DNA from 4 places in the Paenibacillus sp. FSL R7-0179 genome. Region 1 is predicted to be linked to each of the others. Evidence: predicted binding sites of a transcription regulator. Region 1 holds the regulator's gene; each other region holds the start of a gene.
The links. Region 1 encodes Rex, which represses fermentation and respiration genes when NADH is low (regulators of the CRP and FNR family bind a similar motif). Its sites were predicted from a motif close to TTGTGAAATATTTCACAA; they were not measured.
Positions count from the first base shown of each region.

Region 1 (8,148 bases):
TCCCGAATTTGCTGATTTCCTCATGCCGGATCAGAAAGTCCAGCGCTTCACGCAGCTCCTGCTTGGCATTGTCCTGTCCGCCGATCTCTTCAAAGGTCAGCTTGGAGGGGCCGTTCTTCTTGCGCTTCTTATCTGCACCTGCATTGACGGCCAGACCGCCGCGGGCATGGGCAATGAACAGGAGCGCGGCAACCATACCCAGCGCAATAATGACAGGGAAGATATTAATCCCCACAAAAGCCATAAAAATCAGCATGACCGGAACGAATCCGGCTACAACCTCTTTCCAGTACTTAGGCATTGTTCCACACTCCCATCTTGGCTGCTGCACGCGGCAGAATGATGAATTTGCTCTCTGTGCCGTTGCTCAGGCTTACATACACATTGTTGTCGTCAATCTCTGTGGCGGCTGTAACCCCGCTGTACTTGCTGTCCTGCTCCTTCAGTCCATCCAGCTTCGCTGGTATCAATGTATACTTCCGGCTCTCCATCGCTTCTGCTACAGAGAACATCGCTTTATCCCAATACTCATCCAGCAGCTCACTCGGCTTCTGTTCCACATCCAGCTTCAAGGTCCGGCCGTCAATGGCGGTGCTGCCTTCTCTCGATACATACTGCACCAGCTCACGTAATTTCGTGCCCGGCTGCAAATCCAGTTTCAAAGTGACCTCATTGCGTTTAATAGTAATATGGGAATCCTTCACTCCCTCGTAGGATGATACCAGCTTCTGCAGCGGCTCCTGCACCGCGAATTGACGGTAAGAATACCAGCCACCAAACAATAATGCAGCAGACAGCAGAGACGTTAGCAGCACAGGCATAAGACGCAGTTTCAAGAAACGTCCTCCTCTCAATAATGACCGAGCATAACTCTATAATAAAGACCATCCAGCGTGTCTAGCGCCCATCCGAGACTGACATGCTCTTAAGCATGTCTTAATACAAGTAGTAGTATATCACAGGTGTATATACGATTTTACATAAAGTTGTGAATATATTTAAAATTTTTGATACTAATTTCTGGATGTTTCATGCGGCATGAAAAAACGGCAGCTCAGATTCATAGCCTGAAATGCCGCTGCTACATTCATATTCCGGTGTCCCCTACATCCGGCTAACGCCAATTTCAGCCATCATAAATTCCGCAAAATCAGTTAACTGCTCCGGTTCATAGCCATCGGCGACGGCCGCACCGCTATATTCCTTCAGACACCGTCTCAGCAGCCCGTGATAGCGTTCCGGCAAATGCTGCAGTCCCCACTCCCCGCCCTCCTTCTTGGAAGAGACATGACCTTCCTGCACATAGTAGAGTACCCTGCATAGATTCAGGGTGTAATAGAGTGGAGCATTCCCTATATTCTGCTGCGCATCATCGATATCCCGGATAATAGAATCCAGATAATACCTGCGGTCTACCGGCGCAAAGGCCTCGCGGATCGGTTCCCCGTACAAGATAAACCCGCGATGGTAGACTACTGCAAAATGTGCCGCCAGATCAGCATCCTCAAACCCGCCGCACAGATAATTCTCATCGGTTCTATACCGCTCTAAATGAGCTTCTGAAAAGTGAAATTCAAACGGCGTAGGATACACGAAATTGTGCAGGTATGTCTTCAGGACGATAGACAGTTCAACTCCGCGCTTATTCGGCAGACTGTCATGAAAGGCTACGATACGCCCGGCAAGTCTTTGACTGACCTCTGCTGGCAGCTTGTCCTCTACGACAATCAGCAGATCAATATCGCTTGAATCCGGGTGAAAACAACCCATCGCCAGGGAGCCGTGCAGATAAATCCCCGACAGATTCTCCCCCAGCTCTTCCTTAAACAAATCCACTGCCTGATCCAAATATGCTAAAACTTCCAATTCAATCATCCTCCTTGAGAGACATTTATGTATGTTGGCGATAGCATTCGAGGTATACAATCAGTATATCAATTCAAGTATATTCATCGATGTATCTCAAACCATATATCTCCATTTAGCCACAGTTCCGCCCCAAGAAGAATACCCTGACAATACAGCGGTGTTGCCCCGTGACCGTCTGCCACCAGTCCAAGAACAGCTCCAGATTATTTTCAACATGATGGATACAAAAAAAACGGAAGAACAGATCATCTGTTCCTCCGCAATTTAGTTCTGCCGCTGAGTCCTTAGCTTAACGGTTCGGCAGACTGTACCCTTCACCGATGGCGCTGCCATCCTTGAAGCGGTAAAAGTTGTAATAGAATCGCCCGTCTTTTTTGTAAAATAGCTGCCAGGCATATTCCCCGTTATATACACCGGGCAGCAGCCGTTCAATCTTAACGTCCGGCAGCTGTGCGGCTATGATTTCGCGCATCTTCTCTTCCGAGGTGCCTTTGCTCAGCTCTTCGGCATACAGGCCGTTGTCGCCTCCGGCAGGCTTGCCCTCCAAGGTGAAACGGACCCACACCATCAGCTCGGTCCCCGCTTCATTTTTACCGGTCAGCACCCAGTAGATCTCATTGTCATTCCAGACGGATTTCTGGGCCTTGGTTACCTCTGTCAGTCCGGCTCGCGCCCGGGCCAGCTCCTTGGCTTCACTCCGCTCGTTCCACTGGTCCTTCATAATGTAGGCATAGAACTGGCTTAGTCCGAACAGAAGGAGCAGCACCACGGTAATCCCCAGCCAGATCCATTTTCTCCTCTTCTTCTTCACCACACTGTTTCCTTTCCCGTTCCCCTGAATTACCGTTTAAGCAGGCTCTCGAACGTCTCCTGTGCTTTGCGGCGGATAGCTTCTTCATCCAGTGTCAGGCATTGTCCATGCTTCACTACCTGCTGGCCGTTCACCCATACATGCTCTACATCCTTGGCGCTTGCCGAATAGACGGCATGGGAGAGCAGATCGGTATGCGGCAGCAGATGAGGCTGATCAATATCCAGCGCGATGAAGTCGGCCTTCATCCCTGCTGCAAGCCGGCCTACCCCGCTCAGGAAAACAGACTGCGCCCCGTACTCCGTAGCCATCAGCAGCGCCTCAGGAGCCGGTACGGCTGTAGGATCACCGCTTACGCCTTTATGGATCAGAGCCGCCAGCCTCATCTCTTCAAACATATCCAGGTTATTGTTACTAGCAGCGCCGTCTGTACCCAGGGAGACCTTAACCCCGGCTCTCAGCAGCTCAGGAACACGTGCAACCCCGCTGGCCAGCTTCAGGTTACTGCCGGGATTATGCGACACACCAACATTATAGCGGGCCAGAATCCCGATCTCCTCATCGTTCAGATGAACCCCGTGGGCAATGAGCGAAGGACGGGTGAACATTCCCAGCTTCTCCAGATGCGCGACTGGACGAAGACCGTAGTCGGCCACGTTCTGCTCCACTTCATGGCGCGTCTCGGACATATGGGTATGCATCGGCAGATCCAGATCATGCGCAGCCTCCACGAACTTCATGAAAAACTCTGGAGGACAGGTGTACGGGGCGTGCGGCGAGAGCATGGTAGTGATTCTGCCGTCAGCCTTGCCGTGCCAGTTACGGGCAAAAGCAACCGCTTCAGCGAGCTTCGCCTGCTGCACCTCTTCCGGACACAGCCCAATCACGCCGCGCATTAGCACCGCTCGAATACCGGATTGCTCTGTTACTTCCGCAACACGGTCCATATGATCATACATATCGAGGAAGGTGGTTGTGCCGCCCTTCAGCATTTCCAGCACGGACAAAGAGGTTCCCCAATATACATCATCACCAGTGAATTTCTCTTCCATCGGCCACATCTTCTCCTGCAGCCAAGTCTGAAGCACCATATCATCGCCGTATCCGCGCAGCAGCGACATGGCCGTATGTCCATGGGTATTGACCAGTCCCGGCATGAACAGCAGACGGCTGCCGTCTACGACCTGGGCGCCAGCCTCCACTACCGGCTCAGCTTCACCTATGTAAGTAATCAGATCATTCGCCAGGGTCATATACCCGCTCAGAACCGGCTTATCGCTGCCCGGAACCAGAAAGTGCCCGTTCTTGATTATCGTGATCTTACTGCTCATCTTCAGCCTCATCCTTTCCATCATGCAAATAATAGGCCAGGCTCTGCAGATCTGTGGTGAAATCTGCGGCATGAATCCGGATATTGGCAGGCGTCTTGAGAATAACCGGTGCGAAGTTCAGAATCGCCTCGATGCCGGAGTCCACAAGAATATCAGCTACATTCTGGGCTTCGCTGTCAGGTACGGTAATAATCCCGATCCGGATGCCCTGGGAGCGGATGGTATCGCTCAGCTCCTCCATCGGCTGCACAACCAGCGAGTTGATCTGCTGGCCCACCTTCGGCGGGTAGGCATCGAAGATCGCAGTAATCTTCATCGTATCCTTCAAGTAAGCGTTATAGTTAGACAAGGCATGACCGAGATTACCGGCTCCAACCAGTGCAACATTAATTTGCTGATCAAGCTTGAGAATATGGCGGATCTTCTCAATCAGATAGGATACATCGTAGCCGATGCCCTTTCGGCCGAAATCACCGAAATAAGCGAGGTCCTTACGGATCTGGGCGGGATTCAGATCAAGCTTCTGGCCCAGCTCCTGAGAAGAGACTGTGGAAATTTCACGTTTTTGGAGATCGTTCAGGAAACGCAGGTACACTGGGAGCCTGCGCACGACGGCCTCCGATATTTTATCCGATTTCATGTATTCTCCTCCTTAAAAGTTGTGTTAGACCCTTACAATTATAGCAACCGTGCCCCCCCGCCTGCCGGAGCGGCAGGACAGGGCGGGAACGGATCTTCAGGTTTATCATGACTTATTAATAATAGCAATAGCAGATGAATTAGGAAACCCCGCCGTCCTCCAGCCATTCGGCAATTCTCGGGACCATCTGCTCGGTGAGCATATGCTCCATCTTGGGACCGGGGAGTGAATACAGGAAGTACTTTCCGTAATGCGATTCAATGACTCTGGTATCGTACACAATTACGATGCCCCGGTCCTGCGCCGTGCGGACCAGCCGCCCGAAGCCCTGCTTGAAGCGGATGACAGCCTGCGGCACGGACAGCTTCATGAACGGGTTCTTCTTCTGTGCCTGAAGCAGCTCCGACTTCGCTTCTGCCAGCGGGTGATTCGGCGGCTGGAACGGCAGTCTGACAATCGCCAGACAGGTCAATGCTTCTCCGGGGATATCCACCCCTTCCCAGAAACTGCTGGTACCCAGCAGGACCGAGGCCGGGCTGTCCTGGAAGCGGCGGATCAGCTTGCTCCGGCTGCCGCCTTCCACACCTTGTCCGAGCACCGCGATATCCTGGGAGGCAAGCGCCTCCTTCAGCGGATCATAGACCTGCCGAAGCATCTTATAGGAGGTGAACAACACCAGCATCCGCCCCCGCGTGGTTACAGCAGTCTCGGCAAGAGAGTGAACGAGGGTGTCCACAAAGCGGGCATCCCCTATGCTTCCCTTGACGCTCGGGAAGTCGCGGGGAATAACCAGCAGAGCCTGCTCCCTGTATTTGAACGGTGACGGAAGCAGCGCTGTCATCAGACGACCCTGCTCCGCAGCTTCACCAAGACCCAGGTTATCGATCATAAACTGGAAGGACTTATCCACGGATAAGGTGGCCGAGGTCAGGATGATACTCTTCTTCTTGTCGAAGAACAGCTCCCTGAGCTGGGTACTGACATCAACGGGAACAGCATACATTTGCAGAGACTTCCCCTTATAATTACCGCTTCCCTCCAGCCAATACACGATATTCTCATCGTTCAGACTCATGAAAAAGCGGATCTGCTCTCTAATGGATGCCAGATCCTTGAATAACCCGCCGATATCAGTCACAAGACTGTCCGAGGAGGATTGGCTGTCCGTGTCACGCATCTCACTGAGCATTTTGTCACCCTTGCGGATAATGTCGCTTAGACTGAGGTTCAGTGTATTCTCAAGGGCGGCCAGCTCCTCCCAATCCTTCGGCTTCTTGCCCGGCTGCAGGCGCGCCACCAGCTGGCCTGCTTCACCGGCTCCGGCATCGCTGCGCTCGGGCAGCAGGCTGAAGAGCCGGTCGCTGAGCGCATCCCAGGATTCCTTCACCGTCAGAAGATCGGGGTAGATCCGGTCGATCACACCGCTCCATTCGGAGGCCTGCTCACTGCCTGAAGACTGCAGACTCTGACGGAGGGCAGGCAGCTGCCCGCTCCGGCTATCCTTGTAGAGACGGGTGAGGGTATGGGCGAATGTGAAATATTTCATCTGCATACCAAGATGCTTACCGGCAATATCCTCCAAATGATGGGCTTCATCAATAACAAGGTGGTCATAAGCAGGAAGAAGCTGATGCCCCGCTTTGACATCTGCGAACAGCTTGGAGTGATTGGTGACCACAACATCGGAGATCCCGGCTTCATGCTTGGCGCGGTGATAATAGCATTTGCGGAACCAGGGACAGGCGCGTCCCAGGCAGGAGTCGGTATCACTGGCTACAGTCTCCCAGAAATCGCCGCCCCGTCCGCTTAAGTTAAGCTCCTCATCATCGCCGGTTGTCGTCTGGGTCAGCCATACGAGCATTTGTGCAGCGGTAAGGGCCTCTTCTCTTGGACTTGTAAAGTCCTTTTTGTTCATTCTATGCTCGAACTTGCGAAGACACAAATAGTGCCCTCTTCCCTTAAAGATGGAGGCCTTGAACGGGAACGGCACAACGCTGGTCAAGAGCGGAATATCCCGCTCACGCAGCTGGTCCTGAAGGTTAATGGTATGAGTGCTGACCATCACCTTCTGATCACTTTTCACACTATGGTAGATGGCCGGAAGCAAATAACCCAGCGATTTACCGGTGCCGGTTCCCGCTTCAATCAGCAGATGCTTGTCCTGCTCAAGCGCTGTAATGACCTCATGGATCATCAGCTCCTGGGCTTCACGGCTCTCATACTGGGGAAGAACAGCCTTCAGCCGCAGGGTTACCTCTTCCATATACTCTTCAAAGGTAATATTATCCAGCGGATTGACGCTTCCTTCCTCCCGGGGCGTAGCCAGCTCCGCCCAGTCCCCCACAGCCAGCGCAAGCTGGCGGTAGAAGCTCAGCTCTCCTTCCGGCTGAAAGGTCTCCATCTCCCGCTCCCGCAGCAGACCGTCGAAATACCAGGCCAAATCACTGTCTTCGTCTGCGAACAGCTCATTCAGCCGCTGAATGGTCAGCAGCGGCAGACTGTGCAGCTCTTCCAGACATTTGAGCAGCACAATAGCCGTGGCAAGCGCATCACTGTCCGCCTGATGGGGACGGTCATGCGTAATGCCGAAATGGCTGCTTACCGCACCTAACTGATAGGTGCTCAGCGAGGGAAAGCATATTTTGAGAAAATCGATCGTATCCAGAATCCGCCCCTGAAACGGCAGGTAGCCGCAGCGGTCCAGCGCATTCTGCAAAAAATGAAAATCAAACGCTACATTGTGTCCGACAAGGACCACATCATCCAGCAGCGGCACCAGCTCCATCATCATCTCATCAAGCTCCGGCGCATCCTGTACATCGCTGTCTGTAATTCCGGTCAGGCCCGTAATAAAAGGAGGAATTGGCGCTCCGGGCTTGACGTAGGAACCATACACCCGGGAGATCGTCCCGTCTTCTTCTATAATGGCAAGGCCAACCTGGATGATCTCTCCCACAGATTGGGTTCCCGTAGTTTCAAAATCAAGCACGGCAAATTTCATTATAAGTTCTATTCCCTTTCACTTGAGACTCTTTATCAGCATAACAGAAGTTACGAAAAAAGGCGATGCACACCCCGGGAAACGGGACGCATCGCCTAAAGAAACCGAGGATAAGTTATAATAGCGAAACCAGCTGATGGCCAAACTCCAGCTTCCCGCCCCGCCTGCGGCATACCTCCAGATTCACATTCGGCTCCGGCAGATCCGGGTCATGCAGCAGAGACAGGCTGAACAGCTCACTGGCTTCATTGAAGCGTTCCTGGGAAGCCCGGATACAGCCCAGCGCATTATAGATCATTGCCTTCAGCTTCACTTCACGGATCAGGCCCAGCATGTGGTTCAGATGTCCCCAGGCGGTGTCGCCTTCTCCCTCCTGCAGATAAGCCATAGCCAAATACAGGCGGGCAGCGAGGCTGTCCGGATACTTAGCCGTAACCTCCCTGAACTGTTCAATGCACTTGCGGTACATCAGCAGCTTGTAATAGCCCTGGCCCCT
Region 1 covers NZ_JBBOCC010000001.1:3,743,066-3,751,213, reverse strand. The annotation lists gene MKX63_RS16535 (AAA family ATPase) at 1-301, opposite strand, end outside; gene MKX63_RS16530 (hypothetical protein) at 294-836, opposite strand; gene MKX63_RS16525 (aminoglycoside adenylyltransferase domain-containing protein) at 1,105-1,875, opposite strand; gene MKX63_RS16520 (cell wall elongation regulator TseB-like domain-containing protein) at 2,159-2,680, opposite strand; gene MKX63_RS16515 (amidohydrolase) at 2,710-4,011, opposite strand; gene MKX63_RS16510 (redox-sensing transcriptional repressor Rex) at 4,001-4,651, opposite strand; gene dinG (ATP-dependent DNA helicase DinG) at 4,791-7,652, opposite strand; gene MKX63_RS16500 (tetratricopeptide repeat protein) at 7,768-8,148, opposite strand, start outside.

Region 2 (8,148 bases), on a different contig from region 1:
ATGGGCAACAAGCAGTCCATGAAAGACGGAAGAGGTAAAGTTACCCAGTACCGCTATGGATCTTTTGGGGTACTGCAATCCGTCACGGATGCTGGCAATGCAACCATCAGTTACACCTATGATCTGGCACTGAACAAGCAGCGTATGATCGACCGTCAGGGAAATAGTACACTATATTTATATAGTAATCAGAATCTGTTAACTGAGATGAGAGTAGCAGAGACTGGGGATAAAATTAACTATAGCTATGACGAAGCTGGAAATCGGACGGGCATGAATGATGAGAGCGGAACGTATAGCTACACTTATAATTCCCAGAATCAGCTGCTCCAGATTAGTAAAGACAGTAAGGTTCAGATCAAATACACTTACGATGTAATTGGAAATGTAGAATCGGTGACAGACACCTTGGGCTACACCACAACTTACCAGTATGACAAGTCCAGCCGGATGGCCTTTGTAGACTATGATGGTAAAGAGACTGCCTATTCCTATGATAAGAATGGCAACCGTACGATGGTACAGTATGAAGATGGTCTCAAGGAGGTCTATACATACGATCTGAACAATCGTCTGCTAACCTTAACAAACAAACGGAACAATGGTTCTGAGATCTCCAGTTACCGTTATACCTATGATGATGCTGGCCGGCAGATTACCAAGACAGATAGTTTTGGATCAACGGCATACAGCTACGATGATGCTGGCCATATTAAGCAGGTAGAAGCACCGGGAAAGACGACTGTCTATGCCTATGACAGGGCAGGAAACCGGCAGTCTATGCTGGAGACCTATACCTCGCTGCAGCCTAGCAGCTATATCTTCCCGGATACCAAGCAAGCACTTCAGTATAAATTGAAGAAGAGTGACTACCTGTATTCTTCAAGTAATCAGTTGATGAAGCTTGAAGAGCGGATGAGCGATACATCAGGGAAGGAGTTGCTGCTCAAAACTGTAGATTATCTTTTTGATAAGAACGGGAATGAGCTTAGCCAACGGACAGCCTATACCCAGCCCCATACAACAGCAATGCACCAGTCTACCGGGGGAGACACTTACGAGGCACAGACTAAAGAAATTAATAGTCTTATCGAAAAAGTAACTCAAGTCTATGACGGGTTCAACCGTTTAACGAAAGCTGTCAAGGTGAAGGCGGGAGATCGCACAACTGTAGATTATGTTTATAATGGAGACGGCTTACGGGTAAAGAAAACGGTAAGCAGTGCTAAAGCAGGGAATATAGCAAAGGAAACGAATTATGTATATGACCGTCAGCATGTGATTCTGGAGCTGGACGGAAGCAGCAAGCTCAGCGTCCGTTACATCCGGGGTATTAACTACATTGCCAGAATGAATCAGGCTAAGGCATATACTTATTATTTGTTCAATGGACACGGAGATGTTGTGCAAACTGTATCATCTGCAGGAGAAGTACAGAACCAATATGACTACGACGTCTTTGGTAATCCTGTGCTAAGCATCGAGTCCTATTCGGAATCCATCCGTTATGCAGGAGAGTATTATGATGGGGAGACAGGGCTGTACTACCTTCGGGCACGTTATTACGATCCGTACATCGGGCGTTTCCTGTCAGAAGACAGCTACTGGGGGGAAGACAATAACCCGCTCAGTCTCAATCTCTACACTTATGCCAATAATGATCCGATTCAGTATATCGATCCGACTGGCCACAAAGCAACGGCAAGCTCCATTCAAAGCCAGATCAACCGAAACGACGCTGCTGCGGACCGCCAAGAGCATCTGTTTCTGGCTAAGCAGAAGGCGTCCACACCGCCTCCAAAACAAGAGCCGCCAGCACCAACGAAGCCTGCACAGAATTTGAAGAAGTCTGCTTCGTCAGCGCCAGCAAATAATAATAAAGCAACTCCACCAGCCACGGTAACAAAGCCGCCGGCAACATCAAAAAGTGGCTCAACTAGTAGCTCACGTCCATCAGCAGCAGGAAGTGCAGCCGCCGCTGCAATATCAAAGTTGCAGCAGCAAAATACAGTTTTGGCAGCAGATCTAAAAAAAGCAAAGAAAGAAGAACAAGTTGTCCAGGCAGCTAAAACATCTGTTAAGAAAGATCCTGTACCTGTTAAGTCTGCTGCAAAGAGCTCGGGCAGCGGCTCTGTATTTAATTCGATTAAAAATGGAGCGAAGAACTTAGTTGTTAATACGTTTAACCTAATGATAGGCGACGATGCTAAGCTTGCTTTCGGGAAGGACAAAACGTTCCTGCAAAGAAGTGCAGGTTCTGCCAACTTGCTCCTTAACGTTGCTACGTTTGGTGAAGCCGCATTTGTTAAGTCTAGCGTTAAAGGTGCTATCCAAGTAACCGAAAAAATAACAGCAAAAATTGCAGGGAAAGCTGCCACAGCAGCTGTGGTAAAGGATGCAGTTGAAATAGCCGGAAGTAAAACGATCCAGAAAGCAGCACAGCAAACTAGTGCAGCAGTAGGGAATCAGACTGTTCAGGAGATGTTGTCGAGTGGCCCTAACGGGCTGTATAGTAAACTGAAAAGATCTGGACAAGTTCTTCAGCAGGAGATGGAGACAGGTACTTCAAGTAGTATCAATAAGCTTGAAAAGAGCATAGGTCCTGTCAATGAAGGTGGAGGGAGAACTGGAGCGTATAATCCTAATTACTCTGGAGCGACGGAAAAAGGATTAGGGAAACTAGAAGGGATGGAAATTAACGTATCACAAAAAGGGCTTGATATCGTGAAAAACCATATTTCTACTTTTGATCCCTATGCTCCTAATCAAGCTATGATACAACGGATAGAAAGTGCTATGGAAAATGGTAAATCATTGGCAGGAGCTGATGCTAGTTTTTACATGCATGAAGTTTCTGAATTTACAAAAATGAAAAAAGGTATGGACTATGATTCTGCTCATGAATTAGTTTTGCAAAAATATAAAGTTTCTCGATTTAGTGTATATCATCCTGATGTTATTAAATCTATGCCTGAAGAATTCAATTCTTCCTGGTATAAATTTTGGGGGTTAGAAAAGTGAAAATATTTAATGATTTAGGTAAATTTAGAAAAATGGTTTTATGGAAGGATGAGTTGCCTTCAATCTCTATTCAAGAGGTCCAAGAGCTAGAAGTTACATTGCAACTATCTGAACCAGTAGTTTCTGAGGATAAGAAAATGGCTTTGGAATTGAAACTTCCTCGTAATAGCTCATACTATGCATTTTTGGGTGTTGAATTCATATCTAATCAAACATCAGAGTTAATAATAAAAACCGTAATAGGGGATAGTTCCAACTCTATGTTCCATTCAGAATTAGAGATGAGGGAAGAGGAGATTTATTTAGGTATTCCTTCTGAATATGCAGAGATTATTCTTAATTCTGCTAAGGAAACTGCTATTAAATCAAATTGGCATTATTCAGGAAGGATTACATTTGCTTGTGGTGCCCACAGTTTGGTTGGTTCTAGCGAAGCAATTTTTTCAAAAGTAACTAAGTTATTGATGGCTTTATTGCAAAATGAACTAACGGCGGATACTTCTTTAAGTGACGTGTCGGTCATTCTTTTAGAAATAGATAAATAACGATTGTTGTGAATTTTTTTAGAGGCATTCATTAAATGGGTTTGATTATAGTCTTCCACTATAATCGACCCGTTATTCTATTTAATTTTCTTTTTCAATTGAAGTACAGTAACAACGTAATCTTTCCACATAATAGCAAGTAACCAGACACCTCCCTCCAAAAGTCCCCGCCGCAATGTTATATTAGTTGTAGTTATATATAGTTGTAATTGCACAAAAGACAAGGAGAACCCATGAACATTAGAGTGTTGATCGTAGAGGATGACCCGATGGTGGCGAAGTTTAACCGGCATTATCTGGAGCAGGTTGCGGGCTTTGAGTATGCGGGCTGGGCCGCTACAGGGGATGAAGCGATGACTATGCTGGAGAAGGAGCAGGTAGATCTGGTGCTGCTGGATATATATATGCCGCGGGTCAGCGGGCTGCAGCTGCTCTCTGCTCTGCGGGAGCAGGGGAGCAAGGTGGATATCATTGTGATTTCCGCCGCCAGTGACAATGCCAGCATCCGCAAGGCGCTGCAGAACGGGGCCGTGGATTATTTGATCAAGCCGTTTGAGTTTGCCCGCTTCCAGGCGGCCTTGTCGGCGTATCGTGAAAATTATAAGCTGATGCACAAGGAGCATCTCAGCCAGGAGCAGCTGGATAAGCTGCTGCGGCATTCGCTCGGGACGGAAGAGGAGAAGAACGCTGCCCTGCCGCTGCCCAAGGGACTTGCCGAAGGCACATTGGAGAGCATTTGGAGCACGATTAACCGGCTGGAGAGCCCGATATTCTCCACGGAGGATATCAGCAGTCATGCGCCCATCTCGCGGATCTCGGTCCGCAAATATCTGGCTTTTCTGACGGAGGCCGGTATTCTGGAAATGGAGCTTAGCTACGGGGCGGTAGGCAGGCCGGTGTATATGTATAAGGTGAGACCTGAAGGGCATGAACTTATCCGTAAATATCTATAAGCTTTCTCTATAAAATAAAACGGAGTCACGGTGTCCCGAGGCTGCCTCAGGCGTTCCATGACTCCATATAGCCGTCACATTAGCTGTGAAGGTTATTAAGCTATGCCATACATAAGCGTGAGCAGAATCAATCGAAGGCCTGCTGCAGAGCCAGCGGACTGAACTCGTTAATGATTTTATAGGCTACCAGGTGCGGGTTGTTCATGTCATTGTCATAGATAATCATGTGATGCTTGCCCTTCAAAATAATGTCGAACCGCTGCTTCCGGTCGGCCTGGACGATGGTAAGGTAATAGCTGTACTTGTTGTCTGTGCTCACATTGCGGGCGGATTTCATCAGGCGGACACCGGAGAAATCATCGTAGATCCGCTTAATCGCTTCCGGCTCGGTGATCACAATATCCTTCTGTTCACCGGGAACAGAAGACAGGCGGGTAATTTCCAGTGCAGCGATATCTTCCAGACGGATGGTTCGGGCAACTACTCTTTTAAATGAAGTATAGCGGCTTGCAGTGTAGCTCATCAGGGAGACACCGGCTACAGCCAGAACAGCACCGGCCAGCCAATATTTTTCGCTTTTTTCCATAGTTTCTGCTCCTCCTAGTGATACGGTTGTATAAGCTCCAATTATAAATCTATAACCACATTCAAGCAAATTCACTACCTTTATTTACTTTATCATTTCTTTAATTACTAAATATTCTAGTCGGGGCTCCTTCAGGTTATGATGATTGTGAAAATATGCACAATGACAATTGGAGGAGAACAGAATGAACAGAAAGAGATGGGGAAGTCTGCTGAGCAAAGGGTTGCTGCTGGCAAGTCTGGTGGTATTGCCTGCCTGTAACAGCACCAAAGGGGAGTCTACGGACATCGTAATTATCGGCGGCGGCGGAGCGGGGATGACTGCAGCGCTTGAAGCACATAGCCAGGGAGCCAAGGTCATTCTGATTGAGAAAATGCCAATGCTTGGCGGCAACACCGTCCGTGCGGAAGGCGGGCTGAATGCGGCAGGAACACCTTATCAGGCAGCGGCTGGTATCACAGACAGTCCGGAGCTGCATTTCGAGGATACTATGAAGGGCGGCAAGAATCTCAATAACCCGGATCTGGTCAGAAGGCTTACGAACGGTGCGGCGGCTTCCGTGGAGTGGCTGAAGGAGAATGGAGCCGAGCTGTCTGAAGTGGGACGCGCAGGCGGGGCAAGCGTGAACCGGATTCACCGTCCGAAGGGCGGCGAGGCGGCCGGGAACTTCATCGTCGTTGCGCTGAAGAAGAAGCTGCAGGATGAGAAGATTGATGTAAGAATGCAAACGACAGCCAAAGAGATCGTCAAGAATGATGAAGGTGTAGTTACCGGAGTGAAGGTGACCGACAAGGAAGGCAAGGAGTACACGATCAATGCCAAATCCGTGATTCTGGCCGCCGGAGGCTTCGGAGCCAATATGGAGATGATCAAGGGCTACCAGCCGAAGCTGGAAGGGTTCTCCACCACTAACCATCCGGGCGCAACCGGCGATGGTACAACGATGGCAGAGAAGATCGGCGCCAAGCTGGTAGACATGAAGGAGATTCAGATTCATCCGACCACTATCCCGGGTCAAGGCGTGCTGATCACCGAAGGCGTGCGCGGAGACGGGGCAATTCTGGTCAACACCGACGGCAAACGGTTCACGAATGAGCTGCTGACCCGCGATGTCGTGTCCCAGAATATTCTGGCCCAGCCGGGCAAGGTGGCTTATCTGATCTTCAATGATGAGCTGCGTGCGAACCTGAAAGCGACCGAAGTCTACTTTGGAATGGATCTGGTCAAAGAAGCGGCGACTCCTGAAGAATTGGCGGCCCAGATTGGGGTAGACGGCAAAGCACTGGCGGATACACTGAATACGTATAATGGCTTCGTTGCTTCCGGCAAGGATACAGAGTTTGAACGGCCGGATCTGGAGCTTTCTTTTGAACAAGGCAAGTACTATGCAATTCAGATAACACCAGGAATTCACCATACAATGGGCGGCGTAGCGATTAATCCGCAGGCTCAGGTGCTGGATACCAAGGATCAGGTCATTGCCGGACTGTATGCAGCAGGCGAAGTTACAGGCGGGGTTCATGGTGCGAACCGTCTGGGTGGTAATGCTTTGGCAGACATCATCACCTTCGGGCGGATTGCTGCAGATGAAGCTGTGAAGGCACTGAAGAAATAGGAACTTTCAGAAGGAGGAATTACTCATGCAGAAGTGGACAAAAACCTTGCTGTTCTCTGCCCTTGCGGCTGCTACAGTACTTACGGCGGGATGCTCTTCATCTTCCGGCAAGTATGTGGACGGGACATATGATGGAACAGGCAAAGGAGTCAAGAGTGATATTAAAGTGGCGGTAGAAATCAAGGATGAGAAGATCGACGCCATTACCGTAGAAGAGCACAAGGAGACGCAGGCGATGATCGATGCGGCTGTGGAGAATACAATTCCTGAAATTATTGAAAAGCAAACCACAGAAGGCGTAGACGCCCTCTCCGGGGCTTCCGGCTCCAGCGGCGGGATTATTGAAGCGGTGACCCAGGCGCTGGAACAGGCCAAGAAGCAGTAGCTATCATCCAATCAGCAAGCCCAGCCCTCCTGTCTCCGGCAGAACGGCTGGGCTTGCTTCATTCGTCTATCCCCTACGAAGCGATCCTGAGGAGTAGCTTTACAAACTCAGGCTCAACTAATATAGTTCGAAGGGAATAGGATACGAAGGGAGGTCATCACGCAAGTGGCCAGGAAAAAAAGCTACAGTCTGCGCACAATGATCGCCGTCATGGTGTCTGCCGTTGTGCTGCTGGTATTGCTGATTTTATATTTTATTTTCCGCAATCAGATTATTCCGCAGACCCGGCAGGCGCTGGAGGATAAGGCGATTACGATTGCCCGTACCATCGCCTTGATTCCGCTGGTCTCTGAGGGACTCAGTGAGGGCAACAGCAAGGAGATTCAGGACTACACCTCAAGAATCGCCCGCCGCAATGATATTATGTTCGTGGTCGTGACAGATATGAAGGGAATCCGCTATTCCCATCCGGATGCTTCGCTGGTCGGTCTGCCCTTTGCGGGAGGCGGTCAGGAGATATCGCTGCGCGGAGGGGAGAGCATCTCCGAAGGGGCCGGTCCGCTGGGCAGATCCCTGCGCGGCTTCGTGCCGGTCTATAACAACCGGGGGCATCAGGTGGGTGTGGTCATTGCCGGTCTGTCCCTGGAGCGGGTCGAGCGGCTGGTCCTGCTGAATGAGTGGACGATCATTGCGATTCTGGTCTCGGGAGCCTTGCTTGGAGCGGGAGGAGCATTCATTCTGGCGGCCCAGATCAAGCGGATGGTGTTCGGGATGGAGCCGGAGGATATCTCCAAGCTGCTCCAGGAACGCAGTGCGATGCTGGAATCCACGCGGGAGGGAATTATTGCCGTAGACCAGCAGGCGCGGATTACCATCCTTAATATGGAGGCGCAGCGGCTTTTGCGGGCAGCGGGGATTGGCGGGAGCGCCATGAACCGGCAGATTGCCGAGTTTTGGCCGGAGCTGGGGCTGGAGCGGGTATTGGCTGAGGGAGAGGGGATACAGGACCAGGAGCTGGAGCTGGGAGACAGTTCTCTTTTGGT
Region 2 covers NZ_JBBOCC010000002.1:1,069,717-1,077,864, forward strand. The annotation lists gene MKX63_RS21155 (RHS repeat-associated core domain-containing protein) at 1-3,021, shown strand, start outside; gene MKX63_RS21160 (hypothetical protein) at 3,018-3,566, shown strand; gene MKX63_RS21165 (response regulator) at 3,800-4,519, shown strand; gene MKX63_RS21170 (hypothetical protein) at 4,647-5,105, opposite strand; gene MKX63_RS21175 (flavocytochrome c) at 5,290-6,720, shown strand; gene MKX63_RS21180 (FMN-binding protein) at 6,746-7,105, shown strand; gene dcuS (DcuS/MalK family sensor histidine kinase) at 7,271-8,148, shown strand, end outside.
Region 2: a site for Rex is predicted at 5,251-5,268, ahead of MKX63_RS21175 (flavocytochrome c). Genes of this name have one in related genera too.

Region 3 (8,148 bases), 240 kb from region 1:
ACCTTATCCTGTCGAAGACTTTTGATAATGGTATGATCTGTGCTTCCGAGCAGGCAGTCATCATTGAAGAAGCCATCTTCGATCAAGTGAAGAAGAAAATGATTGCGAACGGCTGTTACTTCGTTAACAAAGAAGAAGCTGCCAAGCTGACCAGCGGCGCAATGAACGTAGAGAAATGTGCGGTTAACCCGGCTATCGTTGGCCAATCGGCTGTGAAGATCGCTGAAATGTGCGGCATTCAGGTTCCGGCCGGAACGAAGATCCTGGTAGCTGAGCTTGAAGGCGTAGGTACTAAATATCCATTGTCTGCTGAGAAGCTGAGCCCGGTTCTGGCTTGCTACAAAGTGAAGAATGCTGACCAGGGTATCGAACGCGCAGCTCAAATCGTTGAATTTGGCGGCATGGGCCACAGCTCAGCTATCCATTCCAATAATGAAGAAGTCATCATGAAGTTCTCCAACCGTCTGCAGACCGGACGTATTCTCGTCAACTCGCCATCTACACATGGCGCAATCGGCGATATTTACAACACCAATATCCCTTCATTGACACTTGGCTGCGGATCTTACGGACGCAACTCGGTATCGCAGAACGTGACTGCCATCAATCTGATCAACGTGAAAAGGGTGAACCGTCGTACCGTGAATATGCAATGGTTTAAAGTACCTGACAAGATTTACTTCGAGAAGGGGTCCACTCAGTACCTGGCCAAAATGCCTGATATTACACGCGTAGCTATTATCACTGACCCTGTGATGGTGAAGCTGGGATATGTAGAAAGAGTTGAGCACTATCTGCGTCAACGCCAGACTCCTGTAGCAATCGAAGTGTTCTCGGAAGTTGAACCTGATCCGTCGACTACTACAGTGGAAAAAGGTACAGCTATGATGAACAGATTCCAGCCGGACTGCATCATCGCACTCGGGGGCGGTTCCCCAATGGATGCTGCCAAGGGCATGTGGCTGTTCTACGAACATCCGGATGCAGACTTCAATGGTCTGAAGCAGAAGTTCATGGATATCCGCAAACGGGTATACAAATTCCCTAAGCTTGGCAACAAAGCGAAATTCGTTGCGATTCCTACAACTTCCGGTACAGGTTCCGAAGTAACCTCGTTCGCAGTTATCACAGATAAAACAACGGGGAATAATACTAAGTATCCGCTGGCTGACTATGAGCTGACTCCAGACGTAGCTATTATCGATCCTGAGTTTGTATACAGCTTGCCTAAAACCGCTGTTGCCGATACAGGTATGGACGTATTGACACATGCTATTGAAGCTTATGTATCAGTAATGGCCAGTGACTATTCCGATGGTCTGGCAATCAAAGCCATTCAACTGGTATTCCAGTGGCTGGAGAAATCCGCACTGCAAGGCGACAAGCTGGCCCGTGAGAAAATGCACAACGCATCGACACTTGCCGGTATGGCTTTTGCCAATGCATTCCTGGGGATTAACCACAGCTTGGCGCACAAATGGGGCGGACAGTATCACACCGCACATGGCCGCACCAATGCAATCCTGATGCCGCATGTTATCCGTTACAATGCCAAGAAGCCTACGAAGTTCGCTTCGTTCCCTAAATATTCTCACTTTGTAGCTGACGAACGCTATGCTGAGATTGCCCGTATTCTGGGATTGCCTGCACGCACTACCGAAGAAGGCGTAACAAGCCTGATCAATGCAATCCGCGATATGAACAAAAAACTCGGTATCGAAGAATCCTTCTCGGCGCTTGGCTTCGATCCTAAGGACTTCGAATCCCGTGTAGACTATCTGGCTGACCGTGCATTTGAAGACCAATGTACAACTGCCAACCCTAAAATGCCGCTGGTATCCGAGCTTGCTGATGTATACCGCAACGCATTCTACGGAAAATTCGATAACTAAGTAACGATTGCCTGACAAAGAATAAGGTTAAAGGTTAATATGGGACTGGATGGAAGTGACAAATATCACCGAAAGAGTGATATTTGTCACAGTCCTTTTTCAGAAAATAAACTAAAATGTTTATATAAACAACGGTCCCGGTTATGAAGATGCGATTGTGAATTTTATAACAACCATAGCTCATGGGATCACGAGACACGGGATCAACCTTCAAGCCCGCGATCTCTACAAATATACTAAATATAAATGGAGGGATTTAGCATGTCGGTAATTGAAAAAGAAGTACAAGAGGTTAAGTCTGGCTGGAGAAATTTCACAAAAGGTACATGGTCCAAGAAAGTTGACGTTAATAACTTTATTGCCAAGAACATCAAGCCTTATGAAGGAAATGAAGATTTCCTCGTAGGTCCTACCAGCAATACTACTGAACTGTGGAAGATTATCTCCCAGCTGAGTAAGGAAGAAAGAGAAAGAGGCGGCGTATGGGACGTTTCCCTCGATACTGTCTCCACTATCACATCCCATGCTCCTGGTTACATTGACAAGGACAAGGAACAGATTGTCGGCGTTCAGACTGATGCGCCTTTCAGACGTTCCATCCAACCGTTCGGCGGTATCAAAATGATGATCGATGCTACTAAGGCTTACGGCTTCGAGCTTCCGCAGAATATCGTTGACATGTTCACGAACATCCGCAAAACGCATAACCAAGGCGTATTTGATGCATATACACCAGATATGAGAGCTGTGCGTAAATCCGGCGTAATCACAGGCCTTCCTGATGCTTATGGCCGCGGACGTATCATCGGCGACTACCGCCGTATTGCTCTGTATGGTATTGATTTCCTGATCAAAGATAAGAAGCAGCAACTGGCTGAGCTTGAAGTAGACTCCATGACAGAAGATGTTATCCGTCTGCGTGAAGAGCTGTCCGAGCAAATGCGTGCTCTGGGCGAACTGAAACAAATGGCTGCAGCTCACGGTATGGATATCTCCAAACCGGCTGTCAACTTCAAAGAAGCTACACAATGGGTATACTTCGGTTATCTGGCAGCTGTTAAAGAACAGAATGGTGCGGCAATGTCACTGGGACGTGTATCTTCCTTCCTTGATATCTACGTTCAACGCGACGTTGAAGAAGGTACTCTGACTGAAGAGCAAGCTCAAGAAATCGTTGACCATTTCGTAATGAAGCTGCGTATTGTGAAATTCCTGCGTACGCCTGACTATAACGACCTGTTCTCCGGTGACCCGACTTGGGTTACAGAATCCATCGGTGGTATGGCTGAAGACGGTACGACCCGCGTAACTAAGAACAGCTTCCGCTTCCTGCATACCCTGTACAATCTGGGACCGGCTCCAGAACCAAACCTGACTGTACTGTGGTCCGAGAAGCTTCCTGAAGGCTTCAAGAAATATTGTGCCAAGGTATCCATTGAGACCAGCGCTATCCAATATGAGAACGATGATGTAATGCGTCCATACTGGGGTGAAGATTATGCGATTGCCTGCTGCGTATCCCCAATGCGTATCGGTAAGCAAATGCAGTTCTTCGGTGCCCGTGCCAACCTGGCTAAGGCTCTGCTGTATGCGATCAATGGCGGTAAAGATGAGAAATCCGGCGTTCAGGTAGGCCCTGAATATCCTGCGATCACCTCTGAATACCTGGATTATGATGAAGTAATGAAACGTTTCAAACCAATGATGGAATGGCTGGCTAAGACTTATGTCAACACGCTGAACATCATTCACTATATGCATGACAAATATTCCTACGAACGTATCGAAATGGCGCTGCATGACCGCGACATTCTGCGTACAATGGCTTGCGGTATCGCCGGACTGTCCGTTGCTGCTGACTCCCTGAGCGCGATCAAATACGCTAAGGTTAAGCCAATCCGTAACGAAGAAGGCATCGCAATCGACTTTGAAACTGAGGGTGAATTCCCTTGCTACGGTAACAACGACGACGCTGTTGACAGCATCGCAGTTGAACTGGTTGAAACCTTCATGTCGATGATCCGCAAAAACAAAACATATCGTGACGCTGTACCTACTCAATCGGTACTGACTATCACTTCGAACGTTGTATATGGTAAAAAGACCGGTACTACTCCTGACGGACGTAAAAAAGGCGAACCATTCGCTCCTGGTGCTAACCCAATGCACGGACGCGACAAGAAGGGCGCCCTGGCATCCCTGAACTCTGTTGCCAAACTTCCTTACTCCGATGCACAGGATGGTATCTCGAATACCTTCTCCATCGTTCCTAAGGCACTGGGTAAAGACGAAGATTCCCGTAAGTCCAACCTGGTCTTCATGATGGACGGATATTTCCACAATAACGCTCAGCACTTGAACGTTAACGTATTTAACCGTGAGCAGCTGCTCGACGCTATGGATCATCCAGAGAACTATCCACAGTTGACCATTCGCGTATCCGGCTATGCTGTTAACTTCATCAAGCTGACCCGTGAACAACAGATGGATGTTATCAACCGTACATTCCACGATTCCATGTAAGATACGTTCATGTTCTGCAAGAACTGAAATGAACTAAAGAGCTGCCGCCCTTGCAAGAGGGCGGTACACTCTTGTCTGAAAGTGGTTAAAATTTTAAGTTTTTTTGAAAGGATGACATCTCATGCTTAAAGGACATATCCACTCTTTAGAAACCTTTGGAACGGTGGATGGCCCGGGTATCCGCTTCGTGCTTTTTATGCAGGGCTGCCTGCTCAAGTGTCAGTATTGCCACAACCCGGATACATGGGAATTGAATGAAGGCAAGGAAATGACCGTCGAGCAAGTGCTGGCGGAAATTGAGCCTTACCTGAATTATTATAAAACGTCCGGCGGCGGTCTGACCGTATCCGGCGGTGAACCAACTCTCCAGGCGCATTTTGTGAAGCAGCTGTTCACCGAGGTGAAGAAACGCTGGAATCTGCATACCACGCTTGATACTAACGGCTATAATGATGGTTCGAAAATCAGCGATCTGCTGGATGTTACCGACCTGGTACTCTTAGATCTGAAGCATATTGATGACGAAGCGCACATCAAGCTAACCGGCAAATCCAACGACCGTACCTTGAAGCTGGCCCGCTGGTTATCTGATAATAACCGTAAAATGTGGATTCGCCATGTCTATGTTCCCGGCATTCATAATAATGAAGAGGATTTACAGAATCTCGGACGGTTCATCGGCACCTTAAAGGGTGTGGAGAAGTTCGAAATCCTGCCTTATCACGTAATGGGGATCTACAAATGGAAAGAACTTGGCCGTCCCTATGAGCTTGAAGGGGTGGAGTCACCTTCCGATGAAGAAGTGCAGCGTGCGTACCGGCTGATTGAAGAAGGTCGTAAAGAGTCTGCATTGGTCTAATTAAATATAGTAATTATCAAAAGCGGAGCTTCTATTCTGAGGAGTTTCGCTTTTTTTTGTGTGTCAGGAAACCTAACTGATTTCGCTTTCATTAGAGGATTTTATCCCTATTGAAGATAAATCTTAACCTTACGATTACAAATGTGATTTTCTATAATTAGAGTTGTAAGGGAAATCATTAAATAGGGAGGGTCACCCGTAATGAGAAAAAGTCTAACACTGCTGTTGTCCCTGATGTTCGTCACCTCGGCGCTGCTGACTGGCTGCGGAGGTAACAAGAATAATGCTGCCAACAATAAAGGTGAGCCGGCGGCGACGGAAGAGGCTGCTGCTACCAATGCTGCCGCAACGGAAGAGCCTGCAAGTGCGGAGCCCTTTGAGATGACGATCCGTCATACTCAGGTTGGGGCAGACAAACAGAAACGATTGGCTATTCTGGAGGATGTGGTGGGCAAGGTGCAGGCGGATGTGCCCGGACTGACCTTCAAGCTTGATGGAGTAGATTCGGATGTGAACCGTAAGGAGAAGCTGCGCGGTGAAATGGCGGCCGGTAACCCTCCGGAGATCTTCGACCTGTTCGGCAGCCCGGATTCCAAGATCTATGCCAAAGAAGGCAAACTGCTGGACCTGACCCCGATCCTTGATGAATTAGGCATCAAAGACAAGTTCTCCAATCTGGACCCGTTCACCTATGAAGGTAAAATCTACGGCCTGCCGATCGGCGGCTCCGGTGAAGGCTTCTTCTATAATAAAGAATACTATACAAGCAAGGGCTGGAAGGCTCCAACGACCTTCGCCGAACTGGAGCAGCAGCTGGCCGATATTAAAGCGGATGGTAAAGTGCCAATGGCTGGTGCTTCCAAAGCAGGCTGGGTACCGCTGATGCTGGCCAATCATCTCTGGTCCCGTTATGCCGGACCGGATGTGACTGCGAAGTTCGCTACGGGTGAAGCGAAGTGGAATGATCCTAACGTAGTTAAGGGCTTGGCAAAATACAAAGAATGGGTCGATAAGGGCTACTTCAAGAAGGGCGAGCTGGGCTTCGAATATGCCGAATACACTACCCAGTTCACCAGCGGGGAAGCGATCCTGATGTATGACGGAACCTGGAAGTCTTCCGTGTTCAAAGCCGGCCAATCCGGCGAAGGTCTAATCGGCAAGGTCGGCTTCTTCAATATTCCGGCGGTTGAAGTCGGAGTGGGGGATCAGACAGCGCTAATGCGGGATGTGAACAACGGTTATGGCTTCTCCGCTTCGGCGGGTGAAGATGAGCGGCAGCTTGCAGCAGTGAAATCCTTCATTAAGAATATGTTTAATGAAGAGATGCAGCTGCGCGGTCTGGTAGAGGACGGAGTTCTGCCTGCCATGAAGATTGATCAGGCAGTGCTGAACAAGAATATTACGGATGACCTAATGAGTGAGATTGTCGCAGTATTGAACAGCTCCAAGTCGTCCTTCCCGGCCTTTGACTCACTGGTGCAGGCAGATGTTACCACCGAGATCAGTAACATCCAGATCCAGAGCCTGATCGGCGGGCAGACGACTCCTGAGAAGATGGGCGAAGCGCTTCAGAAGATTCAGGAAGAGGCTAATGCGGCCGTGGAATAAGAAGCGGTGAACTATATGTGCCCTGGTGCTTGCTCCAGGGTGCATTTTTCAAAAGAAAAGCAATATGGAGGTAGCTATGAATAAGGCACTGAGAAATCCTCTGGTGTTCATTCTGTTCGTTATTCCGGCACTGGTGCTATTCATTATGTTCTTCATCTATCCGATCTTCAGCTCGATTTACTATAGCTTCACCAGCTGGAACGGTGTGTCCGAGACGGTCAAATATGCCGGAGTGGACAACTTCAAGAAAGCTCTGGGAGATGAACGCTTCTGGATCTCTGTGAAAAATAACGGCTGGTTCATTCTCTTCTCCGTAGGCATACAGGTGCCGCTGATTGTGTTCTTCTCCTTACTGATTGCCAATGTGAAGAAGCTGAAGGGGCTGTATAAGACAGCGGTATTCATGCCATCCATTATGTCTACTGCAGTAATCGGCATTCTCTGGGGCTTCATTTACGAGCCGAACATTGGATTGTTCAACAAAGTACTAAGTCTGGTTGGCATTGAGCCGGTCTACTGGCTGTCGGACGAACGGTTCGCGATGCTGTCGATTCTGATTACGAATGCCTGGCAGTGGACCGGCTTCTACATTGTAATGGTGCTGGCGGCGATCCTCTCTATTCCCGGTGAGCTTGAGGAAGCAGCAGCCATCGATGGCGCTACGGGGTTCCAGCGGGCTACACGCATCACCCTGCCGCTGATCGTACCAATCATCTCGGTGGTGATTATGCTATCGATTGCCGGAGCGATGAAGGCTGCCGATATCGTTATCGTAATGACCAAGGGCGGACCGGCAGGTTCAACCGAGGTAATGGCCACCTATATGATTAAGTATGCGATTACCAACTTCAAATACGGGTACGGCAATACCATCGCCGTTCTGATCTTCTTGTTCACGCTCGTTGTAACCGCCCTCTACCAGCTGGTGTTTGCCCGCCGTACGGAAAGGATTGAATACTGATGCCGCGCCCGCTGAAAAAAAGTCTGCCGCACATTGCCCTGCTGGGGTATCTGGTAATTGTGCTGTTCCCGTTCCTCTTCGTCCTTTTCTCTTCGGTGAAGAAGGATAATAATGCGATTGCCCTCAACCCGTTCGGCATTCCGAAGAGCTTCGAATGGTCCAATTATGTAGAAGCGTGGGTCAATGCCAAGATCAGTACTTATTTTTTCAATAGCTTATATATCTCGGTTCTGGCCTCAGTAGTGTCTATTCTGCTGGGGTCCATGTTCGCCTTCGCGGTCACGCGGATGCGCCAGGGGAAGTGG
Region 3 covers NZ_JBBOCC010000001.1:3,505,924-3,514,071, forward strand. The annotation lists gene adhE (bifunctional acetaldehyde-CoA/alcohol dehydrogenase) at 1-1,892, shown strand, start outside; gene pflB (formate C-acetyltransferase) at 2,154-4,415, shown strand; gene pflA (pyruvate formate-lyase-activating protein) at 4,537-5,274, shown strand; gene MKX63_RS15330 (extracellular solute-binding protein) at 5,476-6,882, shown strand; gene MKX63_RS15335 (carbohydrate ABC transporter permease) at 6,959-7,843, shown strand; gene MKX63_RS15340 (carbohydrate ABC transporter permease) at 7,843-8,148, shown strand, end outside.
Region 3: a site for Rex is predicted at 2,048-2,065, ahead of pflB (formate C-acetyltransferase). Genes of this name have one in related genera too.

Region 4 (8,148 bases), on a different contig from region 1:
TGCTATGCACCAGCTTGCGGAAGCCGGTCCAGTCCCTAAGCATCGCCAGCATCTGCTCATCCGTAACCCCGCCTATGTATTTGGCCTTATCGATCAGATAATTACCCTCCAGATAGACCTCTTGCGAGGGCTTACCCTCCGCCAGGGCAGTCGCTTCGATTGCTGTCTCGAACATGACGAAGAAGCCGTCACGGCGCTCCACTGGATCTTGGGGTGCCGCCGGACCCTCCTGCCCGCCAAGCCCGGTACCACTGCTATACTCTTCCATATCCATCAGCCTCACTTTGTCTGAAGGCGCTCTCACCCATCAGGACCAGGACAGCTATTCCCCGCCGCCATGCCCGCTCTTGACTTCAGCTGCGCCATAATAGTCTGCATTAACGAATCCATTATAGCCCGGGGGCTGGAGCAGCTCAACGTACAACCTGAAGCTCTGTTTAGTTATCACAACAATTCGCTAGTTTGCCACTATTGCAGCATTCCGGTGGAGATGAACAGAATCATATGCTCTTTGATTTTGTCCTGATCCAGCGGCACATGGGATTTGTTCCATTCCGTGGTCAGCGCCAGATACATCCGCAGAATCATAAACGCCGCCACACTGGCATCGCAGGCCTTCACTTCTCCGTTCCCGATGGCCTCCTCGATCTGCTGCTGCAGGAAGTCCAGCGCGTAGCCCTCCATCCGCTTCACGCCTTCGAGCGCCTGGGCTGTACCGATATCCCGGACCTCCTGGGCCAGCTTCACGAACAGCTCATGGTCCAGGCGGAACTCCAGAATGGAATCCAGCAGATGAAGCAGCTTATGTACGAAAGAAATTTGCTGCGCAGCCACACGGCTCATCACCGATGTTAATTCGGATGTGGCCTTGTCCAGAATTTCCTCGAACAGTTCTTCCTTCGTTTTGAAAAAGGTATAGATCGTACCCTTGCCCACATTGGCGATTCTGGATACCTGATCCATCGTCGTAGCTTTATAGCCGAATTGTACAAAGGACAGAGTTGCTGCCTGCAGAATTAACGCTTTACGGTCAATAGACATAGGTCATGCTCCTTTACTTTATATGTTGAAAATATCACAAGCCTCCCCCTTCGGCAAGCCGCGCTTTCGCACAAAATGTCACCAAATGAGTATCCATTGCCGTTCTTTCTGGGGTATGATAGTAAAGATGCAACCACGAAACTAATTGTATGGATGGTGGAATATGTCTGAAATCAAAAAAACATCTAAGAACAAAAAAACCGTTGTAACTCTGGCCGCGCTCGTCGTTGTTATCGCTGCGGCTGTGGTAATCTGGCTTACAGTAGGCAACAACAAGACTGAAGACAGCCCTGCTGCTACCGGAACCGGCGATACGAAGTCCCTGGAGCAGACATTTTATATTTATGACACCGTCGTGAATATCAAGGTGTTCGGCGATACAGTGGAGCAGAAGAATATGGACGACATTCAGGCCATGCTGGAACGGATGGACATCGAGTTCAGCCGCACCAAAACGAACGGTGAATTGTACGCAGTGAATCGGGCAGCCGGCAAAGAAGCCGTTGCCGTATCTGATGAAACGCTGGATATCGTGAAGCTCTCCCTCAAGTATGCCGAGGAAATGGACGGGCTGTATGATCCGACCATCGGGCCGCTGGTGGATCTCTGGGCCATCGGTGAAGGCGGAGAACGTGTACCGGACCAAGCAGCGATCGACAAGGCGCGGAGCCTGGTCAATTATAAGGATGTTATCGTAGATGAAGCCACGAAGACAGTGAAGTTAGCCAAAGAAGGCATGGTGCTGGACATGGGCGGAATCGGCAAGGGCTATGCGGCTGACCGGATCGCCGACTATCTCAAGGCCCAGGGCCTGAACAGCGCGATGATCAATCTCGGGGGCAGCAGCATTATCGCCCTGGGCAACAAACCCAACGGTTCACAGTGGAATATCGGCTTGCAAGACCCCGATCAGAGCCGGGGCACCCAGCTCGGCACGATTAAAATTACCGATGAGGTCATTGATGCTTCCGGGGTGTATGAGCGCTTCTTCATGCAGGACGGGGTGCGTTACCACCATATCCTCGACCCCCGCACGGGCTTCCCTTCCCAAAACGGGCTGAAGAGTATCACTATCATGAGCCCCAATGCGACAGACGCGGACGCTCTTTCCACCGGTGTGTTCCTCATGGGCCTGGAAGACGGGATGAAATATCTTGAAGCGCTGCCGGAGAAGGTTGAGGCCTTCTTCATTACGGATGATAACAAGATCTACGCCACCTCTGAGCTGAAAAAACGGCTGAATCTGACCGATCCGGCTTATAGCTTCGCTAATTAACGGAGCGTGGTGCTGATGTGGCTAAGTAGCTTCCAGGTAAAATACACAAAAAGGTGCCTTTCGCTCACGGAGGGCACCTTTTTGTGTATGAACATTACACCAGCGGCAGCTCGCTGAATTCCTTATAGTTGGTGAAACTGTAGCTCGGCGTATGGTCCGTACCCGGCTTCCGCCCGCGCGGATTGTACCAGCATACCTGCCAGCCTGCCGTCAGTGCCCCGACCACATCGTTGGCCCAGGTGTCGCCTACATAGAGGCTGTTCTCCGGCGTCGTTCCCGTCGCACGGTTAACATGGGCGAATATGGCCGGGTCCGGCTTCGCCAGGCCGACAGCATCCGAGATGAAGATCATCTCCTGCGGGATGATCCGGTCGATCCCCAGTCCGCGCAGTTTACCCATCTGGTGCTCCTGCGGCCCGTTCGTGATAATGCCTACCGGGTGGCCTTGGCTAATGAACCGATGTAATTGCTCCGCTACGCCTTCGATCATTTCAATCGTATACTGGCGGGCAATATAAGAGGCCTGTATCTGCACAGCCTGCTCCCGGGAGAGCGGCAAGCCATACTCGGCAAAAGCCAGCTCCAGCCGCATTACCCGCGTCTCCTCCAGCTCCATCTCCCCGCGCAGATACTTCGGCCACAGCAAATCACTGTGATGTCTTACCGTGTAGAACAGCTCCGCATAATCCAGCTTGTCCTCCTCAGGGGCCAGCACCTCACGTACCGCTTCCCGGAAGGGAACCAGGTGGTCATACAGCGTATCATCCAGATCAAAAAACACAGCCAGCTTATTACTTGTATCCGTCACATGAACTCTCCTAACAGCACCTCAGAAATATAAATAATAATTATAAAAACTCTCGTCCCGCACATATCCATGGGCTTCATATAAACGCTGGGCACCTGTGTTGTCCACCATGGTGGACAGTGTCAGTCCCTTAGCTCCTGTCCCCTGCGCGTATCCCTTCACGCCTTCAAGCAGCAGCGAACCCAGCCCCTGCCCGCGCTGCTCCTGCGTCACGTACAGATCGTTCAAAATCCATATCGGCTGCACCGTAATAGACGAGAACGAAGGATATAACTGCGCCAATCCATGAACCTGCCTGTCTTCACCCTCACCGGCGACCGCCATGAAGACAACCGACTCCTCCTGCTGCAGTCTTGCTGTCAGGAACTCACGGGCAGCTTCCAGGTCGGCAGCTTGGCCGTAAAAGCTGCCTATTTCATCAAATACCGGTGCAAGCTCTCCCACATCCTCAAGACCCGCCCGTTCAAACCGAAAGTTCAACAATGCTGCTCCCCCTTACGCCTTGGAATCATAAAAGACATGACGGGCTGTGATCTTCCGGTCCGTAATGTCCATCAGACCGAAGGAATATTGCTTTTCGCGCCGCTTATCTGTAGGGGAACCGGGGTTGAACAGCAGAATCCCGTTCTCCCGGCGCATCAGCGGCTGATGGGAATGGCCGAACAGAATGCAGTCCACCTCCTGGCCTTCAAAGGCCAGCAGTGCATTGCCATCCGTCCCTTTACGGGAATACGGCGCGTGTCCGTGAATCATTCCGATGCGCATGCCCTCTAGCGTTAGGATCTTACTCTCGCCGAAGCGCTCAATAATCTCATAGCCATCGTTGTTTCCGGCAATCCCCTCCACCGGGGCAAGCTCGGACAGCATATCATAGATCTCCGGCGACACCCAGTCTCCCAAATGCAGAATCATATCCACCTGGCGGAATTCTTCCACAAGCACGGACGGCAAGCCCTTCGCTCTGCTCGAGAGATGTGTATCCGAGACTACTCCAATCTTCATCTGCCTTCTCCTCCTTATTCAAAATGGCTAAGAAGCGCGGTAAACTGCGACTCTCAGCCATTTGCATATTCTAACCCAAGTTTACGTTCTATTATTGTACGATGCCCTGAAGCGGGAATGCAAATTGAAGCTGCAGGTCACCACGATCTGATCCTTCAGCCATTTTTCATATTCCCATCCTCACTCCGTCCAGTTCCACAGCCGGACTTCGCCCACCTGCAAATGCCGGACCCATGAAGCTTCACGAAGCTTCAGCAGTTCCTTGACCGGTCCGGTGACAACGGTACCGTAGAGTTTCACTCCGTTCTGCTCCAGATAAGCCACAGAGGTGTCTAACTGATTGATGTATGCCGCTGACCTGGTAAGCTTCGGATGCTCCTGCAGCAGTCTAAGTGTCTTGATGAAGTTAGCATCCCGCAGTTCGCCGCTCCCGTATGCTTCAACGGAAGGCGACACGCTGCTGTAGGTAGATACGGAGCTGAACCAGCCTGTTTTTTCCTTGGTGACCGCCGATCTCTTCATATCATCTGCGTGCCATATGGGATCATAGGGAAAGCCAAGCGGGTATACGACCACATCGTTATCCCTCGTCGAAGGTCCGGTATCCGCCCCAAACCAGACAGGCTGAAGATTCAGCGGCTCCAGTTGCTTCAGCAGTTCATCGGTCGTATACAGACGGTCTAGCGACAGATAAGCTTCGGCAACCGTACCTTCAGGAAGCTTGGTAAGCCTCTTCCACTGATAATTGTCATCTCCTCCCCCTGCAGTCCCCTTCGCAGGCGGATAATAGAACACATTTCCAGCCCCGTTCTGCTCATCCACCCAATTAAACATCCCAATATTGGCCAGTCCCAGAACAAAATTCTGCGTATAATTACCAACCTGAATTCTCTCGCTGCCCACCTGCTTCAGCAGATTCCCGGATAACTCCATCCGGAAAAAATAATGCGCATTCGCTGACAGCCGCACCGTTGTATTGGGACGGGTAACGGCAATTGCTGATGACACCACATCTCTGTAAGTGTCACCACGTTCTCCGGTGCTGTAAAAAACTGCTGTAATAATGCTGCTGATGACCGTAAATAGCAGAAACATCGAAAATACTGTTAACGTGTTGCTGATCCGCGCCTTCCATTTGCCCCGGCGGATAATGGACTTCTCTCTTCGCTTCTTCTTCGTTTTCGCCTTTTTGAACTCTGGAGCTGCGCTTCCTTGCGCATCTGTCTTGGTCCAGCTCCCGGTGGCCTGCCCGTCCTGCTCTTCCCGTTCCATCTGCTCCTCCAGATACAGCTGATACGCCTCAAGCTTTACAAGCTCGCTTTCAACCTCGTCACGCTCTTCCTCCGGGAGAGTGCCTTCACTGTATTTGCGCAGCTTCTCTTTAAATTCCTCACTCATGCTCATTCCTCCTCCGATCCGCCTCACGCAGCTTCTGCCTGGCGCGGAATACGAGTATCTTGTATTGGGACAAGCCCACCTCCATAATGCCGGCGGCCTCCTTATAGCTCAGCCCGTGCACATCGTGCAGCAGCAGAGCATGACGCTGCCCCTCCGGCAGCAGTCTTAGCGTCCGCGCCGCTTCCTCCCAGCGTTCCTGCTTCAGCAGAGTGCCTTCCGTCGTCTCCGGGTGGGGCAGGCTGCTGAAATATGCGCCTTCCTTCGCTATACTCCGCTTCTCTTTGCGCGTATAATCCACGAATGCATTATAGGCGACCCGGAACAGCCACGGCTTAATCCGCTCCTCCCGGCAATCCTCCAGATACAGATACGCCCGATAAAAGGTATCCTGCATTAAATCTTCAGCCGCATGATGGTCCTGGCAGAGGGAGCGCAGATAGCGGTAGATGTCGTCAACATATTGTTCATATAGTTCATCCAGCGAATTCGGCTCCATCTCCTCCCCTCTTACTCCATCCACGTATGAGCACGCGAAAAGTTACATCTCTGCACGAAATTCCCTTAATACTTTGGAACGCTAAACAAGTTCGCCCTAACAAGTGAACCATAGGTAGCATGGATACGATTATTTAGAATGTGATCGGTTTTCCGATTACATTCGGCCGATGCGCTGCATCTGGTCCAGTTGTGATCGGTTTTCCGATTACATTCGGCCGATGCGCTGCATCTGGTCCAATTGTGGTCGGTTTTCCGATTACATTTGGCCGACGCGCTGCATCTGGTTCCATTGTGGTCGGTTTTCCAATTACATTTGGCCGACGCGCTGCATCTGGTCCAGTTGTGATCGGTTTTCCGATTACATTTGGTCGATGCGCTGCATTCGGTTCCATTGTGATCGGTTTTCCGATTACATTTGGCCGACGCGCTGCATCTGGTCCGGTTGTGGTCGGTTTTCCGATTACATTTGGCCGACGCGCTGCATCCGGTTCCATTGTGGTCGGTTTTCCGATTACATTTGGTCGATGCGCTGCATTCGGTTCCATTGTGGTCGGTTTTCCAATTACATTTGGCCGACGCGCCTCCCCGTCATCATTTCTTGGACATTACGAACAAAAAGGAGCCTCACGGCTCCCTCAAGTACTTGTTATTCCGCCACGGTTCCCCGGCGGCTCAATAAAAGCCGATGCTGGACGAGGCATCCTTCATCCATTCCCGCTTGCGGCCCTTGTCCAGCTCGCCGCGCATGCCGCATACAAGAGTCTCCACATCTGCCGTACCGTTCTCATGCCATTCCAGGGCGGCACTGACATACAGCTCACCGAGCTGGGTCAGGGAGAAATCTCCGGTCAGGCGTGCCGCCGTGGCCGTGCCTTCATCCCCCGCGAAGGCGGAGAAGCCGCGCAGCTGCAGATATTCAAGGCGCAGCGCCTCGCTTGGCATCTTGATCTCATAGGCACGGTCGAAGCGTCCGGCGCGGTTCATGAGACCCGGATCGATTTTATCCGGGTAATTGGTCGTGCCGATCAGGAAGATCCCCTCCTTGGAGGTGGCACCGTCCAGCTTGTTCAGGAAGAAGGAGCGGACCTCCTGCGGCATGGAATCGATATCCTCGATCACCAGGACCATCGGTGCCAGCCGTGCAGCCGCCTCAAACACCTCATTCACCGATTCGCTGCTCGTATATTCGGTAATCTGCCAATAGAGCACCGGTCCCGGGACGCTCCCGGCAATGGATTTGACCAATGTGGTCTTGCCGTTGCCCGGATGCCCGTAGAGCAGAATCCCCCGCTTGTACGGGATATCGTAGGTGACATAGAAGCTGCGGTCGCTGTCGAAGAACTGGTCGAGCGAGCGGTAGATCTCTCTTTTGATACCGGCATCCAAAATCACCTCTTCACGCCTAACCGCACGCGTAATCGGCTCATCCTCCCGGGAAATCCCGTTGCGCCGGTCGGTGAACACCGTCACCTTGTTGATATTCTGCTCCCGCTGACGCTTGCGCACATTGCCAAGGAAGAACTGCAATTGCTGATCCGATGCGGCAAACACATAATCCTGAAAGTTAATCCCGTTCTCCTGAAACACCGGAACCCGGGCCAGTGCAATGCCCATCGCCGGATAAGCGAGCACATTATTGCGGACCGACAGATGGATATGATACTCCGGCTGCTCCTTCTCATCGTCGAACACAAAGGTCCGGTCCTCCAGCCGGTCAAAAATCCGCGCTACATGCTCCACACCGGCATTCCCGCTCTGCACATCGTTCTCCAGCAGCTTCCAGTATTCGCTGTTGGGATCATCGCTGGCATACAGCTCATAACGGACACCGTACCGGGTGAAGAGGGCTTCAAGGATGCCGTCCACCAGACGGGCGTACACATCGTAGCCTTTGATGATTCCAGCTCTTTCTTCATCATACTCATAGATTACAGCCGGTTTCTTGTTCTCCTGCTCCATCCTTATTTCGTCCCCTTTATCGCTGCGAGCGGCTTGCATTTGGCCACCACGGCAGCCAGGCCGGCGCCCGTAACGCTTTCTATGATCTCATCTACATTCTTATAGGCTTGGGGAGATTCGTCAATAATAGATTCCAGGGAATGCTGGTTCACAACAATCTCATCTT
Region 4 covers NZ_JBBOCC010000002.1:574,994-583,141, reverse strand. The annotation lists gene MKX63_RS19245 (SGNH/GDSL hydrolase family protein) at 1-268, opposite strand, end outside; gene MKX63_RS19240 (hypothetical protein) at 323-448, opposite strand; gene MKX63_RS19235 (TetR/AcrR family transcriptional regulator) at 469-1,041, opposite strand; gene MKX63_RS19230 (FAD:protein FMN transferase) at 1,205-2,317, shown strand; gene MKX63_RS19225 (HAD family hydrolase) at 2,412-3,125, opposite strand; gene MKX63_RS19220 (GNAT family N-acetyltransferase) at 3,147-3,608, opposite strand; gene MKX63_RS19215 (metallophosphoesterase family protein) at 3,621-4,127, opposite strand; gene MKX63_RS19210 (anti-sigma factor) at 4,308-5,525, opposite strand; gene MKX63_RS19205 (sigma-70 family RNA polymerase sigma factor) at 5,518-6,045, opposite strand; gene MKX63_RS19200 (ATP-binding protein) at 6,696-7,982, opposite strand; gene MKX63_RS19195 (RtcB family protein) at 7,985-8,148, opposite strand, start outside.
Region 4: a site for Rex is predicted at 1,064-1,081, ahead of MKX63_RS19230 (FAD:protein FMN transferase). Genes of this name have one in related genera too.